Pokkaliibacter sp. MBI-7: one gene and its partner. The protein of the gene in region 1 binds, or shares a complex with, the protein of each later gene. Links are inferred from orthologs where the notes say so. Each region holds a gene or a part of one and is shown on either strand. Other genes may lie near its edges.

What was found.
Region 2: the proteins of QCD60_RS05255 (region 1) and dsbD are in contact, whole or in part, in a crystal structure (PDB 1JZD), measured with the Escherichia coli proteins. The link is inferred for Pokkaliibacter sp. MBI-7 from one-to-one orthologs.

What each region holds. Positions count from the first base shown.
Region 1 is NZ_JARVTG010000001.1:1,175,881-1,184,912, reverse strand. What follows is about bases 2,411-5,282. They hold QCD60_RS05255 (DsbC family protein), read left to right. Parts: upstream 2,411-3,422; coding sequence 3,423-4,142; downstream 4,143-5,282. Other genes in these bases: QCD60_RS05250 (homoserine dehydrogenase), read left to right, coding at 4,514-5,282; xerD (site-specific tyrosine recombinase XerD), read left to right, coding at 2,411-3,253. In the rest of the region: ffh (signal recognition particle protein), read left to right, coding at 1-69; rpsP (30S ribosomal protein S16), read left to right, coding at 283-540; ribosome maturation factor RimM, read left to right, coding at 578-1,105; tRNA (guanosine(37)-N1)-methyltransferase TrmD, read left to right, coding at 1,116-1,928; rplS (50S ribosomal protein L19), read left to right, coding at 1,888-2,259; more of xerD, read left to right, coding at 2,363-2,410; more of QCD60_RS05250, read left to right, coding at 5,283-5,818; thrC (threonine synthase), read left to right, coding at 5,829-7,220; QCD60_RS05240 (YdcF family protein), read left to right, coding at 7,343-8,131; single-stranded-DNA-specific exonuclease RecJ, read left to right, coding at 8,172-9,032. UniProt on the Escherichia coli protein: Acts as a disulfide isomerase, interacting with incorrectly folded proteins to correct non-native disulfide bonds.
Region 2 is NZ_JARVTG010000002.1:491,866-500,959, forward strand. What follows is about bases 3,265-6,198. They hold dsbD (protein-disulfide reductase DsbD), read left to right. Parts: upstream 3,265-3,746; coding sequence 3,747-5,651; downstream 5,652-6,198. Other genes in these bases: QCD60_RS21905 (3-deoxy-7-phosphoheptulonate synthase), read right to left, coding at 3,265-3,492; cysB (HTH-type transcriptional regulator CysB), read left to right, coding at 5,873-6,198. Outside these bases: gor (glutathione-disulfide reductase), read left to right, coding at 1-1,144; more of QCD60_RS21905, read right to left, coding at 2,425-3,264; more of cysB, read left to right, coding at 6,199-6,847; pabB (aminodeoxychorismate synthase component I), read right to left, coding at 6,917-8,281; QCD60_RS21925 (alpha/beta hydrolase), read left to right, coding at 8,520-9,094. UniProt on the Escherichia coli protein: Required to facilitate the formation of correct disulfide bonds in some periplasmic proteins and for the assembly of the periplasmic c-type cytochromes.

The DNA of each region.
Region 1 (9,032 bases):
GCGAAGATGATGCGTGGCATGAAGAGTATGTTGCCACCAGGAATGGGCGGTGGCATGCCGCGTCTTTGATTTTTCTGTTAACTGTTTTTTTGCGCCATTGCAGGTGCTGGTAAGTGGTTGTGTCTCTGCTGAAAAAGTAAACAAAACCTTTGCCTGAGTTCGGTACTGCAAGTAGAATACTGCGCCTTATGACTCGGCAGACTTCCCTGAGAGGGCTGCCGGTTCCTAAAACGGTGGGCGATATCAAAACCCATCCAACACTCAATAGAGGATCGATCGCACATGGTAACTATCCGTTTGGCTCGTGGCGGCTCCAAAAAGCGTCCTTTCTACCACATCACTATTGCTGACCAGCGTAATGCACGCGACGGTCGCTTTATTGAGCGTGTAGGTTTCTTCAACCCCATCGCCCGTGGTGGTGAGCAGCGTCTGAACCTGGACATGGCTCGCGTTGCCTACTGGACCGAGAAAGGCGCACAACCTACTGATCGTGTTGCCCAACTGATCAAAGAAGCTGCCAAAGCCCAGGCTGCGGCGTAACTGATAGGGTAATGAGCTGAGATTTCCGGATCGCCTGATGCAAAGCAAAGAAAACCTGCTCGTCATGGGGCGCATTACCTCGGTGTACGGCATAAAAGGCTGGGTAAAGGTTTATTCCTTTACTGATCCGATGGAGAACATCTTTGCCTACACTCCCTGGAAGTTACAGCTTAACGGTCAGTGGCGAGAAATCGTTATTGATCAATGGCGTATTCATGGCCAGGGCTTGGTAGCCCATATTAAAGGTTGTGATGATCGTGAGGTGGCCCGGCAGTATTGCGAGGCTGACATCAACATTGATCAAGGCCAGTTACCTTCTCTTGAGGAAGGTGAGTATTACTGGCATCAGTTGGAAGGTTTGCAGGTGACGACCACTGAGGGCGTACTCCTTGGTGAGGTTGATCATCTGATGGCAACAGGCGCAAATGATGTGCTTGTGGTCCGACCCTGCGCAGGTAGTGTTGATGATCAGGAACGTCTGATCCCCTATCTGTTGGGTCATCATGTTAAGGAAGTGAGCCTGGAGCAGCAGCGTCTGGTTGTCGACTGGGATCCCAGTTTCTGAGGCCAATGACGTGTGGATAGGTGTTGTATCCCTGTTTCCAGAGATGTTCCGGGCTGTAGGCCTCTACGGCGTCACTGGTCGGGCAGTTAAAGAAGGCAAGCTTAGTCTGCAGTGCTGGAATCCACGGGATTTTACCCATGACCGGCATCGTACTGTAGACGACCGTCCCTACGGGGGAGGGCCTGGCATGCTGATGAAGGTGCAGCCGTTAACGGATGCAATTCATGCAGCTAAACAGGCTTCCAAGGTTAAGCCTCATGTGATCTATCTGTCGCCGCAAGGCCGCAAGCTGGATCAGCAGGGGGTAAGAGAGCTGGCTGGATACGACGCCCTGATTCTGGTGGCCGGGCGTTACGAAGGTATTGATGAACGGGTCATTCAAACCGAGATTGATACCGAGTGGTCGGTTGGTGACTTTGTGCTGAGTGGCGGTGAGCTGCCAGCCATGGTGATGATCGATGCTGTAGCGAGGATGCTTCCGGGGGTGCTGGGTCATGAAGGGTCTGCTGAGCAGGACTCCTTCAGTGCAGGATTGCTTGACTGTCCGCACTATACCCGCCCTGAAGACATGAGTGGGCTGGCGGTTCCGCCGGTGTTGTTGAGTGGCAATCATGCAGCGATTGAGCGCTGGAGAATGCAGCAGCAACTGGGCAGAACCTGGCAGCGCAGACCTGAATTACTGGAACGACTGGCTCTGACCAAACAACAGCAAAAGCTTTTGGCAGAATTTATCCGTATCGAGGCAGATAAGGCCGATGCGGACAAGAAATTAGGAGCGAGCGATGAGCAGCAAGAACCTGATCATTCAGCAGATCGAAGCTGAACAAATGAACAAAGAAGTCCCTGCTTTTGGCGCAGGTGACACTCTGGTTGTACAAGTACGTGTTGTGGAAGGTGATCGCACCCGTCTGCAGGCCTTTGAAGGCGTTGTAATCGGTAAGCGTAACCGTGGTCTGAACTCTGCTTTCACCCTGCGTAAGATTTCTCACGGTGTGGGCGTAGAGCGTACTTTCCAGACTTTCAGTGCTAGCATCGAATCCATCGCGGTTAAGCGCCGTGGTGACGTTCGTCAGGCTAAACTGTACTACCTGCGCGACCTGTCTGGTAAAGCAGCACGTATCAAAGAAAAAATCGTTGCCAAGAACAACGGCTAATAAGCTGTCTGTTTACGGAAACGTTCAAAAAGGTGGCCTAGGCCACCTTTTTGCATTTTGGGCAATGACTGCCTAGGGACTGTCGGGGAGGTGTTGTGGCGCGATGATCGATGCTCAGCGTATTGACCATTATCTGGATGCCTTGTGGCTGGAGAAGGGACTGAGTCAGCACAGTCTTGATGCCTATCGTCGTGATCTGACTGTCTATCTGCACTGGCTGGTAGAGGAGCGTGGGTTATCCCTGCTCGGTGTGTATGCCGATACCCTGCAGGACTATCTGTACTGGCAGTTCGAACGGCAGGCGAAAAGCTCGTCGGTGTCTCGCTACCTGTCTTGTTTGCGTGGTTTTTACCAGTATGCGGTACGGGAAAAGTGGCTGAGCGTTGATCCGTCAGCCTTGCTGACTCATCCCAAGCACGTTCGCCCTTTACCAAAAAGTCTGAGTGAGGATGATGTTGAAGCGTTGCTGCAGGCGCCGGATGTTGAAACGGCGCTGGGGTTACGTGATCGTGCCATGCTTGAAGTGCTTTACGCATCAGGCTTGCGTGTCAGTGAACTGGTGGGACTGGAGTTGAGTCAGCTTAGCTTGAGTCAGGGGCTGGCGCGAATCTGGGGTAAGGGCAGTAAGGAACGTCTGGTGCCACTGGGGGAAGAGGCGCTGTTCTGGCTGGAGCGCTATTGTCGTGATGGGCGTCCTGCGTTGTTGAAGGGGGAAAGTCCGGTGCTGTTTCCGTCTAACCGAGGTGTCGCCATGACGCGCCAGACCTTCTGGCACGCGATCAAGCGTCATGCGCTGACGGCCGGGATTAGTAGCGAGATTTCTCCTCATACCTTGCGCCATGCTTTTGCTACTCATCTGCTCAATCACGGCGCAGACTTGCGGGTGGTGCAGATGTTGTTGGGGCACAGTGATCTATCGACGACGCAAATCTATACCCATGTAGCTCGTGTGCGTTTGCAGCAGCTGCATGCAGAGCATCATCCGCGTGGATGATACTGACAACGGTAGTGCGTTGCCGTTAAAGATGAATTGGGGTAGCGTAGCCCACTTCGCAGACCTGAGTGACCGCCGTGAGGTGCGGTGCAGGGAGAGGGAACTTAGCCATGCCATTTCAGTCTCATCGGTATGTGCGAGCGAATTTTGAAATAGCCGAGGTGATGTCATGATATTCAAGCGCCTTGCCCTAGTGGCGGCTCTGCTCTGCAGTCATTCTGTGCTGGCCGCTACGCCGGAAGAGGTTATTCGTGCGGAACTGGATAAAGCCTATCCCGGTCTGCCCATTACCGAGATCGCACCGGCTGCCATCGATGGGATGTATGAAGTGGCGCTGGGCACGGGCGATATGCTCTATGCCAGCAAGGACGGTAAGCATTTTGTTGCTGGTAATCTGTTCGAAGTCAGTGACAAGGGCTTCATCAATTTGACCGAAGCCAAGCAGAATAAGGCGCGGGCACAGCTGATGGCGAGTGTGCCCAAAGATGCTGCGATTGTTTTCCCTGCAGAAGGGCAGCGTAAAGCCAGGCTCTTTGTATTTACCGATGTTGATTGTGGCTATTGCCGCATGCTGCATAAAGAAATTGGTGCACTGAATGCGAAGGGAATAGAAGTGAACTATCTGGCCTTCCCTCGTACCGGTATTAATAGCCCCACTTACGACAAGATGGTGTCGGTGTGGTGTTCAGATGATCCTCAGCAGGCACTGACCGAAGCGAAAACAGGCGCCGTTCCTGCAAGCAAGAGTTGTGATAATGCCGTTGCCAGCGACTATCGCTTAGGGCAGCGAATCGGTGTAACAGGAACACCTACGCTGGTCATGGAAGACGGTCGCGTCATTCCCGGCTATATGCCTGCAGACGAGCTGGCAAAAGCCATGGGGTTGTGATTATTCCCTTCTCTATCTGAGGCTTTCTTGTGCTTGCATGACACCGTATCGCATACCGATACGGTGTTTTGCTTATGCGCAGGTAAAAGCATCAAAGGCCCGCCGTTCCTGCGTTGACAGCAGCAATCCGGCCACTTAATGTGTACAGTCCTTTATCAGGCAGCCTGTGGTTGAGGTTGATATATGGCCAGAGGGTGTGGGGTGAAAGATGACCTCTGTTCTCAATATCTGGCCTGTCGTCCTGACTGATTGCCGCAGAATTTTCCGCCGTCTGAACTTCGTCGCATTCTTGCGCGACGATACTGAACCACCCACCGTCCAGATGGACACATGAAGGTGGTGCAGAGCAACCTGTGAAATGGGGTAAAAACTTGAAACCTGTCAAAGTTGGCCTGTGTGGCTTGGGTACCGTTGGTGCGGGTACTCTCAACGTCCTCAAACGCAACGCTGAAGAAATCTCCCGTCGTGCTGGTCGCCAGATTGTTATTGATCTGGTCAGTATTCGTCGCCCTCGTCCTGAACTGGATTTGGCTGGCATTCGCACGACCACGGATATTATGGACGTGGCCAACGACCCTGACATTGATATTCTTGTTGAGCTGATCGGCGGCTATGACAACGCCCATGAGCTGGTCATGACGGCCATCAGGAACGGAAAACATGTGGTCACTGCCAACAAGGCGCTGATTGCTGTGCATGGTAACGAGATTTTTGCAGCTGCCCGTGAAAACAAAGTCATGGTCGCTTTTGAGGCTTCTGTGGCAGGCGGTATCCCGATTATCAAGGCGATCCGCGAAGGTCTTTCCGCCAATACCATCCAATGGGTGGCAGGTATCATCAATGGCACTGGCAACTTCATCCTTACCGAAATGCGGGAGAAGGGGCGTGATTTTGCTGATGTGCTGAAAGAGGCGCAGGCGCTGGGTTACGCTGAGGCGGATCCTACCTTCGATGTAGAAGGTATCGACGCTGCGCACAAGCTGACGATCCTGGGTTCGCTGGCCTTTGGTATCCCATTGCAGTTTGAACGTACCTTTACTGAAGGGATCAGCCGGATTGCACCTGAAGATGTCACCTATGCGGAGGCGCTGGGGTACACCATCAAGCATCTGGGGATCGCCCGTCGTACCGTAAATGGTGTTGAACTTCGTGTACATCCGACGCTTATTCCGACCAAGTGTCTGCTGGCAGCGGTTAATGGTGTGAAAAATGCTGTCATGGTGCAGGGTGATGCTGTCGGTCCTACTCTTTATTACGGCGCCGGTGCGGGAGCTGAGCCAACTGCTTCTGCGGTAGTCGCTGACATCATTGATGTCACCCGTACCCTGACTGCTGATCCGAACAACCGTGTTCCGCACCTGGCATTCCAGCCAGATCATCTGTCTGACCTGCCGGTTGTGCAGGTTGATGAGATCGAAACCGCTTACTATCTGCGCATGCAGGTTAAAGAAAAGCCCGGTGTGCTGGCACAGATTACCCGTATCCTGAGTGATGCCGGGATCAGCATTGAAGCCCTGCTGCAGAAAGAGCATGGCACAGCCAATGCTCCGGTGATCATCCTCACCAAGCAGGTGCGTGAAGGTAATATGAATCAGGCCATTACGGCCATTGAACAACTGGACGACGTACAGGGGCAGGTAACCCGGATGCGTGTGGAACATCTGGATCTGGCCTGAGGAAGCAGCAATGAAATATATCAGTACTCGTGGCCAAGCGCCGGTGCTGGGCTTTGAGGAAGTGTTGCTGGCCGGTCTGGCCAGCGATGGTGGGCTCTATGTACCCGAGCAACTGCCTGGCTTCAGCAAGGAAGAAATCACCAGCTGGCGTGGGCTTTCTTACGCTGATCTGGCCTTCAAGGTGATTCAACCTTTCGTCGCTGGCGCTATTGCTGACGCTGACCTGAAAACCATGATTGACGATACCTACAAGGTGTTCCGTCATCGTGCCGTCGCACCGTTACAGCAGCTCGACAGCAATGAGTGGGTGCTGGAGCTATTCCATGGCCCGACACTGGCGTTCAAGGATTTTGCCCTGCAGCTGTTGGGTCGTCTGATGGATCATGTGCTGGCCAAGCGTGGTGAGCGTCTGGTGATCATGGGAGCGACATCGGGGGACACCGGTTCCGCCGCGATCGAAGGCTGCCGTCACTGTGAGCATGTGGATATTTTTATTCTGCATCCTTATCAGCGCGTATCCGAAGTTCAGCGCCGACAGATGACGACGGTGTTGGCCGATAATGTCCATAACATCGCTCTGGAAGGCAATTTCGATGACTGCCAGCAGATGGTCAAGGACAGCTTCGCCAATCAGGCCTTCCTTAAAGGTGCTCGACTCGGAGCGGTCAACTCGATCAACTGGGCACGCATCATGTCCCAGATCGTTTATTACTTTGCCGCAGGTCTGGCGCTGGGGGCACCGGATCGTGAAGTGTCGTTCTCGGTACCGACCGGTAACTTCGGCGATATCTTCGCCGGTTATCTGGCCAAACAGATGGGCCTGCCGATTCAGCAGCTGGTGGTAGCTACTAACCGCAATGATATTCTTCATCGTGCGATCAGCAGTAACGACATGAGCCGTCAGGGTCTGGTGCATACCCTGTCACCGTCCATGGACATCATGGTATCCAGCAACTTTGAACGCATGCTGTTTGAGATCTATGGCCGTGATGGCGCGGCTATCAATGACCTGATGCAGCGCTTCCGCAACGAATCGGTCAGTCTTGATCCTGCCCGCTGGGAGTCCGTACGTGAGCTGTTTGACAGCTTCTGCGTCAATGATGATGACACTGTAGCGACAATTGCCGAGGTGCATGCTGAGACGGGCTACCTGCTTGATCCGCATACGGCCATTGGTGTTCGTGCTGCACGTGCCTGTCGCCGGGATAACAATGTACCTATGGTGACACTGGCCACGGCACATCCCGTCAAATTCCCTGATGCCATTATCAAGGCGGAACTACAGACTCCGGCCCTGCCTGAGGCCATGGCCGATCTGTTCGAGCGTGATGAGCGCTACCAGGTGCTGGCTAATGATTTGCAGCAGGTGCAGGGTTACATGGCTGCTACCCTGAAAATCTGAGAGCCCAATCACATACTGCTGCAAGTCGGTTCACAGGCCTCCGCCAGGACGGCTCTGTACTGACTTGCTCAGTCGTGAGTAGGCCTTTGGTGGAGTTGCCTGTGACTGCTGTTGGAATGTGAATGGAATCACTGCTGTATTATGCTGCCAAGCTGTTCTGGTTTCTGATGAGGCCGGAGCAGCTGTGTCTGGTGCTGCTTATTCTTGCCTGGTGGCTGATTCGTGCTGGCCGTCGGCTGGGTCAGCATCTGCTGGCGGGCGTCATCCTGTTTTTTGCCCTGTTGAGCGTGTGGCCCGTAGGCGACTATCTTCTGCAACCTCTGGAGGATCGTTTTCAGCGGGCGTCACTGACGACAGACATCGCCGGGATTATCGTCCTGGGGGGCGGGGAAGAGGCGGAGTTATCCAAAGCCCGCGGTACCGAAGAGTTCAACTGGGCCGCAGAGCGGTACATGGCATTGCTTCCGTTGTTGCAGAGTTATCCGCAAGCCAAAGTTCTGGTGAGTGGTGCCAGCGGTAATCCACTGGCACAGCATATCAGTGGGGCCATTGTGGCTGAGCGCTGGTTGCGCGATGCGGGGGTCAAAGCTGATATCGTGTTTGAGCACAAGGCACGCAATACCTGGGAAAATGCCAGTAATCTGCAGCCCTGGCACTATCAGGATTCGCGGCCCTGGCTGCTGGTGACATCTGCTTTCCATATGCCCCGGGCTGTAGGTGTCTTTCGTAAGCAAGGCTGGAATGTAGTCGCCTATCCGGTGGACTATCGCAGTTTTCCGCCCGGGCAGTCGCATATCAATACCAATCTTTCCGAAAACCTGTTCACCTTGTCAGTTGGCTTGCGTGAGTGGGTTGGCTTGCTCGCGTATCATCTGACCGGGCGAACCTCATCCTGGCTGCCGGCTCCCTGAGCTGGTAGTGCTATTTCTCCAGCCAGTGGCATTGCAAAACATGGCAACCCAAAAACTGATCCGTACACGCCCACTTCCGACAGAGCTGCCAGCTGCGCTGCAATCCCTTCCACCTCTTCTGGCCCGTATCTATGCGGCTCGTGGTATACAGCACGATAGTCAGCTGGCTCGTAATGTGGAGTATTTGCTAGCTGCAGAACAGTTAAAAGGAATGGCTGAGGCAACCCAGCTGATTGCCGATCATATCCAGCGTGGTTCAACCATTTGTGTTGTCGGCGACTTCGACTGTGACGGGGCGACCAGTACGGCTTTGGGTGTACTGGGTTTGAGAGATCTGGGGGCTGCACAGGTCGGTTTTCAGGTGCCCAATCGTTTCGAGTATGGCTATGGCTTGTCACCTGAGCTGGTGGCAGACCTGCCTGCCGATATTGACTTGCTGATTACGGTGGACAATGGCATTGCCAGTATCGCCGGTGTTGAAGCTGCCAAAGCGCGCGGTTGGCAAGTGGTGGTAACTGATCATCACCTGGCCGGTGATGAGTTGCCACAAGCCCACGCTATCGTTAACCCCAATCAGCCTGGCTGTAGCTTCCCCAGCAAGGCGTTATGTGGCGTGGGGGTCATGTTCTACGTCCTGGTGGCGTTACGCCGAGAGCTGGAGCAGCGTGGCTGGTTTGCTGAGCGTGCCAAGCCTAATCTGGCGTGCTATCTGGATATTGTTGCTCTGGGGACCGTCGCTGACGTGGTGTCGCTGGATACCAATAATCGCATTCTGGTGCATCAGGGGCTGCAGCGCATTCGGGCTGGCAAGGCACGCCCCGGTATTCTGGCGCTGCTGAGGGTGGCCGGGCGTGATCATAGTCGTATCACGGCTGCGGACCTGGGTTTTGCCGTGGCGCCA
Region 2 (9,094 bases), on another replicon or contig:
TGGTTGGGAACTGGAGCAGCCCAGATTCAACTGGGCCACACTGCGTGACAACAAAAAGAGCGAGATAAGCCGTCTGAATGGCATTTACCGGAATATGCTGGGCAATGCAGGTGTAGAACTGATCGACGGCCGCGGCACGCTGGTGGATGAGCACACCGTCAGGGTGGGAGATAAAACCTACACCAGTGAACGGATTCTGGTGGCCACTGGCGGCTGGCCGTTTATCCCTGACATTCCTGGCCGGGAGCTTGCTGTCAGCTCCAACGAAATATTTGATCTGGCGCGTTTTCCTCAACGGATTGTGATTGTCGGTGGGGGTTATATTGCCGTGGAGTTTGCGTCCATCTTCGCAGGGCTGGGAGCTGAAACGCATTTGCTGTATCGCGGTGAGTTGTTCCTGCGCGGTTTCGATCAGGAAATTCGTGAATACGTCGCCACTGAAATGGCCAAGAAAGGTGTCAGGCTGCACTTCAATACCGATGTGACTGAGCTGTCACAAACCTCACTGGGGATTCAGGTGAGCACAGGTAATGGCCCTGCACTCCATGCCGATCAGGTGCTGTACGCGACGGGTCGTGTTGCCAATACTCAGGGTCTTGGGCTGGAGGCGGCGGGGGTAGCCCTGGATAACAAAGGTGCGGTCAAGGTCAACAACCGGTTCCAGACCTCTGTACCTTCCATCTACGCGCTGGGAGATGTTATTGACCGCGTGCAGCTGACGCCGGTGGCGTTGGCGGAAGGCACCTTCCTGGCTAATCATCTGTACGGGGAAGGGCGCCCTGAGCCTGACTACGACAACATTCCCACTGCGGTTTTCTGTCATCCCAATATTGGCACCGTGGGCTTGAGTGAGGAACAGGCCAGAGAGCGCTATGGCAACATCAAGGTCTTCCGTTCAGAGTTCCGGCCCCTGCGTCATACCCTGAGTGGCAGTGATGAACGCTGTCTGATGAAGCTGATCGTTGATTCCGCTACTGATAAGGTTGTCGGTGTGCACATGGCAGGAGCGGAGGCCGGGGAGATCATCCAGGGGATTGGTATTGCACTGAAGGCCGGTGCCACCAAAGCGGTGTTTGATGCCACGATTGGTATCCATCCCACCGCGGCAGAAGAGTTCGTCACGATGAGAACACCTGCGCGTTAATCAGCGCTTTTGCATCTGAGGCGGCTTTAGGCCGCCTCAGACTGCTGACATAGCCCTCGCCCTCGGGCGGGGGTTCCTATAATCGGGCCATGCTAAAAGACAGAGCCCCACCCAGTCCGGATGGGAGTTTGTCTGCATCGACGAACTCGTCCCCGCCGATCACCTGTTGCGCAAGATCGACAAGACCATCGATTTCAGCTTCATCCATGAACGGGTCAAAGACCTCTACTGCAGGGACAATGGCCGGCCCGCGCTCGATCCGACTGTTCAAGCTGCTGCTCCTCGGTTATCCCTACGGTGTGCGCAGTGAACGCCAGTTGATTCGCGATGTGCAGGTCAACGTCGCCTATCGCTGGTTCCTGGGGTTGAACCTCACCGACAAGGTGCCCGATGCCTCAACGTTGAGTCAGAACCGACGCCGCCGTTTCAACGAGTCCAAGGTGTACCAGCAGATCTTCGATGAGATCGTACTGCAGGCGATGCGTAAGAAACTGGTCTCCGGCAAGACGCTGTACACCGACTCCACCCATTTGAAGGCCAATACCAACAAGAACAAACGGCAAGCAAAAGGCTTCTTCTACCTGGATCACCGTACCGTGGATGGGCGCTGCAACATCATCACCGATGTTCACCTGACGCCCGGCAATGTCCACGACAGCGTACCTTACCTGAGGCGTCTGGATCGACAGGCGGAGCGGTTCGGCTTCGAGATCCGGTCGGTGGGGCTGGAGGCCGGTTACTGCACGGCGGGCATCTGCACAGGTTTGGAGGCGCGCCAGATCTACGGCGTCATCGGCGGCCGACCCACCGTAAGGGCTACTTCTACAAGCGGGAATACCACGACGACGCCGAGCAGGATCGTTATACCTGCCCTGATATACAAGACCACCGATCGCAACGGCTACCGCCACTGCCGCTCAGACCCTGATCGCTGTTTTAACTGCCTACAGCGAGAGCGCTGTACCGGCAACGTGAAAGGGGAAAAGACGCTGACACGTCATGTCTGGGAGGACAGTAAGGAGCGGATCAGCCAGCACCGCTTGAGCTCGGGAGGGCAACTTCTCTATCAGCGCCGCAAGGAAACGGTAGAGCGAAGCTTTGCCGATGCCAAAGAACTGCACGGTTAGCACTATGCCCGCCCCGCGCTTTGCTGAACTCAGCGACGGAAACGTTGCAGTAGACGGCAGAAAAACAAAACCCCGATCAAAATGACCGGGGTTTGTCAGTATCCCAAAATGGCCCGAAGGCCATTTTTTGTTCTGCATGTATGCTTTTGCTGCTTAACGAGTGGGTAGCACGTCTTTCAGCTTGGCACGCATGCTGCGCAGGCAAGTCTCAGTTGTCGCCCAGTCGATGCAGGCATCGGTAATTGATACGCCGTATTTCAATTCGCTCAGATCGGCCGGGATGGACTGACTGCCCCAGTTGATATGGCTCTCGATCATCAGACCCATGATGGATTTGTTGCCTTCCAGAATCTGGTTGGCGACGTTGTCTGCGACCAGAGGCTGCAGTGCAGGATCTTTGTTGGAGTTGGCGTGGCTGCAGTCAACCATGATGTTGGTCGAGACACCTGCCTTACTCAGTTGCTGTTCGCAAAGCGCGACGTTGACGGAGTCGTAGTTGGGTTTGCTGTTGCCGCCGCGCAGTACGACATGGCCATACTGGTTACCGCGAGTGCGGGTGATGGCCACTTTGCCCTGATCATCGATACCCAGGAAGTTATGCGGGTGTGACACTGACTGAAGGGCATTAATGGCGACGCCCAGGCCACCGTCCGTTCCATTCTTGAAGCCGATAGCGCAGGACAAGCCGCTTGCCATCTCACGGTGAGTCTGTGATTCAGTGGTACGAGCGCCAATGGCTGACCAGCTGATCAGGTCCTGAAGATACTGTGGAGAGATAGGGTCCAGTGCTTCTGTTGCCAGGGGGAGGCCAAGCTCGGACAGATCGAGCAGCAACTTGCGAGCGGTATAAAGACCGGTCTCGATGTCAAAGGAATCATCCAGATAGGGGTCGTTGATCAGGCCTTTCCAACCGACAGTAGTGCGGGGCTTCTCAAAATACACACGCATGACGATATAAAGGGTATCAGACAGCTCTTCCGCCAGGGCTTTGAGGCGTTTTGCATAGTCTTTGGCCGCTTCTACGTCATGGATGGAGCAGGGGCCAATCACCACCATCAGGCGGTGGTCCTGACGGTCCAGAATGTTACGCACGATATCACGGCCTGTTAGCACGGTATTACGTGCGCGCTCAGAAATGGGTAGCTTGGCTTTCAACTCATCGGGTGTTGAAAGCAGCGTCTGGGATTCGATATTGAGGTTTTCTACACGTGAATCTGTCATTTTCTTTCCTGGCCTTGCGGCCTTTATACTAAGCCCTTTGTGTGACGGCCATGCCGTCCCCCCGAGCTTTGTACCATAGTGAGCTCAGGCACAGAAGCCCATAAGATTCAAACTATTGGCTTAATAGCCTGCATTTCTTTGTTGTTCTGACTGGTATGTGAACGATTGAGATATGCAGGGCCTGACGACGGTTGGGGAACTTCTGACGGTCGAAACGCTCTATGCCATATCTGTCCTTATTTTCCGGTATCTGCATGTTACGCATAGTATTCGCCTGCCTGCTGGGCATTCTGATATCACCCGCTTACGCTGGGTTGTTCGATAAATCTTCAAATACTGAGCCGTTGCCGGTCGATCAGGCTTTTGTGATGTCGGTTGATCACAATGCGAAGGGCGAGGTGGCGCTGAGCTGGTATATCAGCCCGAGTTACTATCTCTACAAAGACAAGATCAAGGTCGAGGTATCCGGCAGTCAGGTGGAGAGCCTGATGCTGCCCGATCCGGGCGAGGAGAAGCCGGATCCTCTGTTCGGTAAGGTCGTGGTGTATCACCAGCAGGCTCATGCACAAATTTCTCTTGCTCGAGATGAGAGTGCGGCTGCTGCGGATACTCTCACAGTTACCTATCAGGGGTGCTGGGAAGGAGGGATTTGCTTTCCTCCTGTACAGCAGCAGCTGAAGGTGACAGATATTCCCGTTCGTACCAGCGACAGCATAAATACTCCCGTCTTACCGGCTGGCAGTGTGGAGAGCAGCAAGCTCTCCGGGCCTGCAGAGTCTGTTCAGGGACAAGGTGTCACTGCGCCTCCGGAAGGCGAGCAGATATCTGCCAGCAGCGCGGGCTCATGGTTTTTGGCGGGACAGGCTGACTTCCTGCAGCTGCTGAAACAGCAGAGTAGCTGGGTCATTGTGCTGGCCTTCTTTATTGCCGGTCTGGGTCTGTCCTTCACGCCCTGTGTGTTTCCAATGATTCCCATTCTTTCCAGCATGATTGCGGGCCAACAAGGGATGATGTCCAGCCGACGTGCTTTTTTTCTTTCCCTGACCTATGTGCTGGCCATGGGAGTGACCTACACGATCGCGGGGGTGATCGCTGGATTATTTGGCGCCAATCTTCAGGCACAGCTACAAGCACCATGGATACTGATCTTGCTTGCTCTGTTCTTTGTGACCTTTGCGCTGGCGATGTTTGGGGTGTTTACCCTTCAGTTGCCCTCAGCATTGCAAAGTCACATTAGTGTTGCTGCCAATCGGAAGAATGGGAGCGGATGGCTTGGAATTGCCATGATGGGCATGCTTTCAGCACTGATTGTTGGACCCTGTGTGGCTGCTCCGCTGGCTGGCGCATTGATCTTCATCGGCCAGCAGGGGAGTGCAGGGCTTGGCGCGGCAGCACTCTTTGCCATGAGCCTTGGGATGGGGGTGCCATTATTGATAGTCGGCACGTCTGCGGGGCATATCCTGCCGAGAGCCGGCGCCTGGATGGAATCGGTCAAGCACGTTTTCGGCGTACTGATGTTACTGATGGCTTTGTGGCTGTTGGAGCGCGTATTGCCACTGGGATTAGTGCTGGCTTTGCTGGCCATTGTATTGCTGCTGGCGGCTGTCGTGTTGGGCGCATTACAGCCTCTTGATAATAATGCCGGTGCGGGAAGGCGTCTGGGTAAGGGTATTGCACTGCTTGTGCTGTTGTACTCAGTCGTATTGCTGGTGGGACTGGCAGGTGGTAGTCGCAATCCACTTGCTCCCCTGGCAGTCTATGCGGAGAGTAGTCATGAAGGTAACGTCAGTACGGAGTTGAATTTTCACACTGTCACGACCTGGGCGGAATTACAGCAGCAGCTGGCTCAAGCCAAAGAGCAGGGGCGTCCGGTGATGATGGACTTTTATGCTGACTGGTGTATCTCCTGCAAGGAGCTGGACGCTTTTACCTTCAAAGATGCGGCTGTCATGCAGGAGCTGAAAAGCTTTCACCTGATCCGTGTTGATCTGACCGCGAACACGGCAGACCATCAGCGCATGTACAAATTTTACGAGCTGGTTGGCCCTCCAGCGTTGGTTTTCTATTCCTCTCAGGGTGATCTGATGCGGTCGATGAGCTGGTCTGGCGTATTGTCAGCCGAGCAACTGTTGCGTCACCTGTCCAGGATGCCCATCTGACCTGAGGCAAGCCCGGAGTCCTGCTGTTGAGCGTCGCTTCGGGCTGGCAAGCTTCATCTTTCAGGATCGGCATGGTGCACGGATACAATTCTCACTTGTGAAATCCCATGGCCTTATCTAAATTATCGAAAAAGGAATATTCGGGTCCTTTTGTATAACGGTTATTTATAACAGTTCGCACTGCCCGGAAAGCAATAACCAGATACGGCCAGGGGGAATGCATGAAGCTCCAGCAATTACGCTATATCTGGGAAGTCGCCAAACACGATCTGAATGTGTCAGCGACGGCCCAAAGTCTCTATACCTCCCAGCCAGGCATCAGCAAGCAGATCAGACTTCTCGAAGATGAGTTAGGCGTCGAAATTTTTTCCCGTAGCGGTAAGCATCTCACCCATGTCACTCCTGCCGGTGAAAGCATTCTCAGTATGGCAGGAGAAATTCTGCGTCGGGTTGAAAGTATTAAACAGGTTGCACAAGAGTTCAGTAATGAGCGTAAGGGCAGCCTGTCCATTGCTACGACCCATACCCAGGCGCGTTATGCGTTACCGCCTGTGATCAAGAGTTTTATGGGACGCTATCCGGACGTCAGTCTGCATATGCATCAGGGAACTCCGATGCAAATTGCTGAAGAGGCAGCAGATGGTACTGTCGATTTTGCGATTGCCACCGAGGCGATGGAGCATTTCAGTGATCTGATCATGATGCCTTGCTACACCTGGAACCGTTCAGTCGTGGTGCCGCGTAATCATCCGTTGACGCAGGTAGGCAAACTGACGCTTGAGGATGTGGCTCGTTATCCGTTAGTGACTTATGTGTTCGGCTTTACTGGTCGCAGCAAACTCGACGATGCGTTCAATAGCAAGGGGCTTCACCCTCGTGTGGTCTTTACCGCGGTGGATGCTGATGTGATCAAGACGTACGTACGCTTGGGGTTAGGGGTCGGCATTATTGCCTCCATGGCAGTGTTGCCGGAGGTCGATGATGATCTGGTGGCACTGGATGCCAGTGAGCTGTTTGAGCCCAGTCAGACGAAAATTGGCTTCCGTAAGGGTACCTTCCTGCGTGGTTATATGTACGACTTCCTCGAATTGTTTGCCCCTCATCTGACCCGTGATCGGGTTCAGAAAGCAGGTGAGTGCACATCACGGCAGGAAATCGATGAACTCTTTGCTGATGTTAAGTTACCTGAACATTAACGCCTGATGCTCTCTCCCCGCTGCGATATCTGATCTGCAGCGGGGCTTTGTATTACGAGCTTGCTGCAATTAAGCCAGCGCTCTGAGCAAATTGCCTATCTTGCTTAAGGTCTCCTGATACTCCGACTCCTCAACGGAGTCTGCGACCAGGCCGCCTCCCGCCCAGCAATGCGCCTGACCCTGATGGAACAGCACTGTTCTGATGGCGATATTGGTGTCCATACGACCGTGCAGGCTGATGTAGCCGATGCTGCCGCAGTAGACGCTACGCCTGTGAGGCTCCAGTTCTTCAATGATTTCCATCGCGCGAATCTTGGGGGCGCCGGTAATAGAGCCGCCGGGAAAGGCTCCCTTCAGCAGGTCGAGACGGTCAGCTGAGTTGCGTAGTCTGCCGGTTACTGTACTGACCAGATGATGAACGTTGGGGTAGCTTTCCACGTCAAAAAGCAGTGGCACCTGAACACTCCCAACCTCGCAGCTTCGGCCAAGGTCATTGCGCAGCAAATCGACGATCATCAGGTTCTCTGCACGATCCTTCTCGCTATTGCGCAGTTGCTCCATCAGTTGTTGATCTTCATTAGTGGTCGTGCCTCTTGGAATGGTGCCTTTGATCGGCTTGGTTTCCACCTGAAGTTGATTAACAGCCAGAAAACGCTCTGGCGAAAGGCAGCAGATGTCACCTTGGGGCAAAGAAAGGTAGGCAGCAAAAGGAGTAGGGGCCTGCTTACGCAGTCGAAGATATGCCTGCCAGCTATCCCCCCGGAAATTTGTGCTGAAGCGTTGTGCCAGATTGACCTGATAACAGTCACCTGCATGAATGTAGTCTTTGACGCTACGGAACTTTTCACCGTATTGAGCCCGATCCATGTTGCTTGACCAGGGGGACGTCAGTTCAAAAGCAGAAGGTTCTGATGGTGCTTGCTGAGAGAGGTAACGCTGGATAAGAAATTCAGCAGAGTAGGGGCATTGAGGATGGATGACCAGCCAGCTTGATTGTTTGGCATGATCGGTAACCCTTGCCCAGGAGTACAGCCCTAAATACATGTCGGGCAAGGCTATATCGTGATCTGCCAGCTGCGGCATATGTTCAACAACTCTGCCCAGATCATATGACCAGTAACCTAACAAACCGCCATAAAAGGGAATGTCAGGATGATCGGTGTCGGTGCTGATCTGCCCGAAGCGCAACAGCAGGTGCTCTGTCGCCAAGAAGGGATCGTCCGGGCAGGGCAATATCCTCCCTGAGGCATCCTGCAAACAGATACCTTGGCCGGGGGTGTAAGAGAGTACAAAGAGTGGATCGCAGGCAGCGATATCAAATCGGCCATCGCGTGAGTGGGGCGCGTTGGAGTCGAGTAGAACAGGGTATGTTCCCGCCTTGATGCCAACAAAAGCATCTTCAGCATTCAGATATGGCAGTGAAATAAATTGCACTCGAACGACTCCTGGTAGCGAAGCAGGGAATTCTACCCAGCCAGATAAGAAAGGTGTAGGCTAACAACGGTTGGCTCCTGGAGCCCATAGTTCTGGTATATCGCGATGTGACTCAATGTTGCTGATTCTGAGGTCCGGAAATCAGCCAGGTGACAGAGAATAGGGTGGCTACTTTCATCTGCTCGCCAGTGATATACCGCAGTTTTGTTCCAAACCCGCAGTCTCGCAGTCGGAACTCATGATCCAGCAAAGTTACTCAGTGGTACGCCGCAGTTTTTCAGTGAACGGCGTAGATGTTTCCTATCAGATATATACCAACAATGTTGCCTCTTCTTCCGAACGCTTGTTGCTGCTGCATGGCGCGGGTGTGGCAGGGGAGCTGACCTGGTCTGCGATTGTCGAGCATCTGGATCATTGGGGTCAGATACTCGTGCCGGATTTGCGAGGAATGGGGGAAACCCGTTACCTGGACGGCAGTGAATCCACTTTTACCGTGCAGGAAGTGTGTGATGATGTTGTGCGTCTGCTGGATCAGCTCGGGTGGTGGCGTTTCGATCTGGGTGGCTACTCCTTCGGGGGGTTAATAGCCATGTTGCTTAAGCAGCGTAATCCTTCACGAGTGGGACAGCTTTATCTGCTGGAGCCTGCACTGCTGGACCGAGCCGATATCAATGAGGTCAGGAGTATTCGTGAGCGTTACTCTGAGGCGGCACAGCATATTCGCCAACAGCATGATCCCAGTGATGGAATTCGTTTGTTTCTCGATACCATTGCGCCGGGGCGCAATCGATCAGACAAAACCGAGTCTATGAC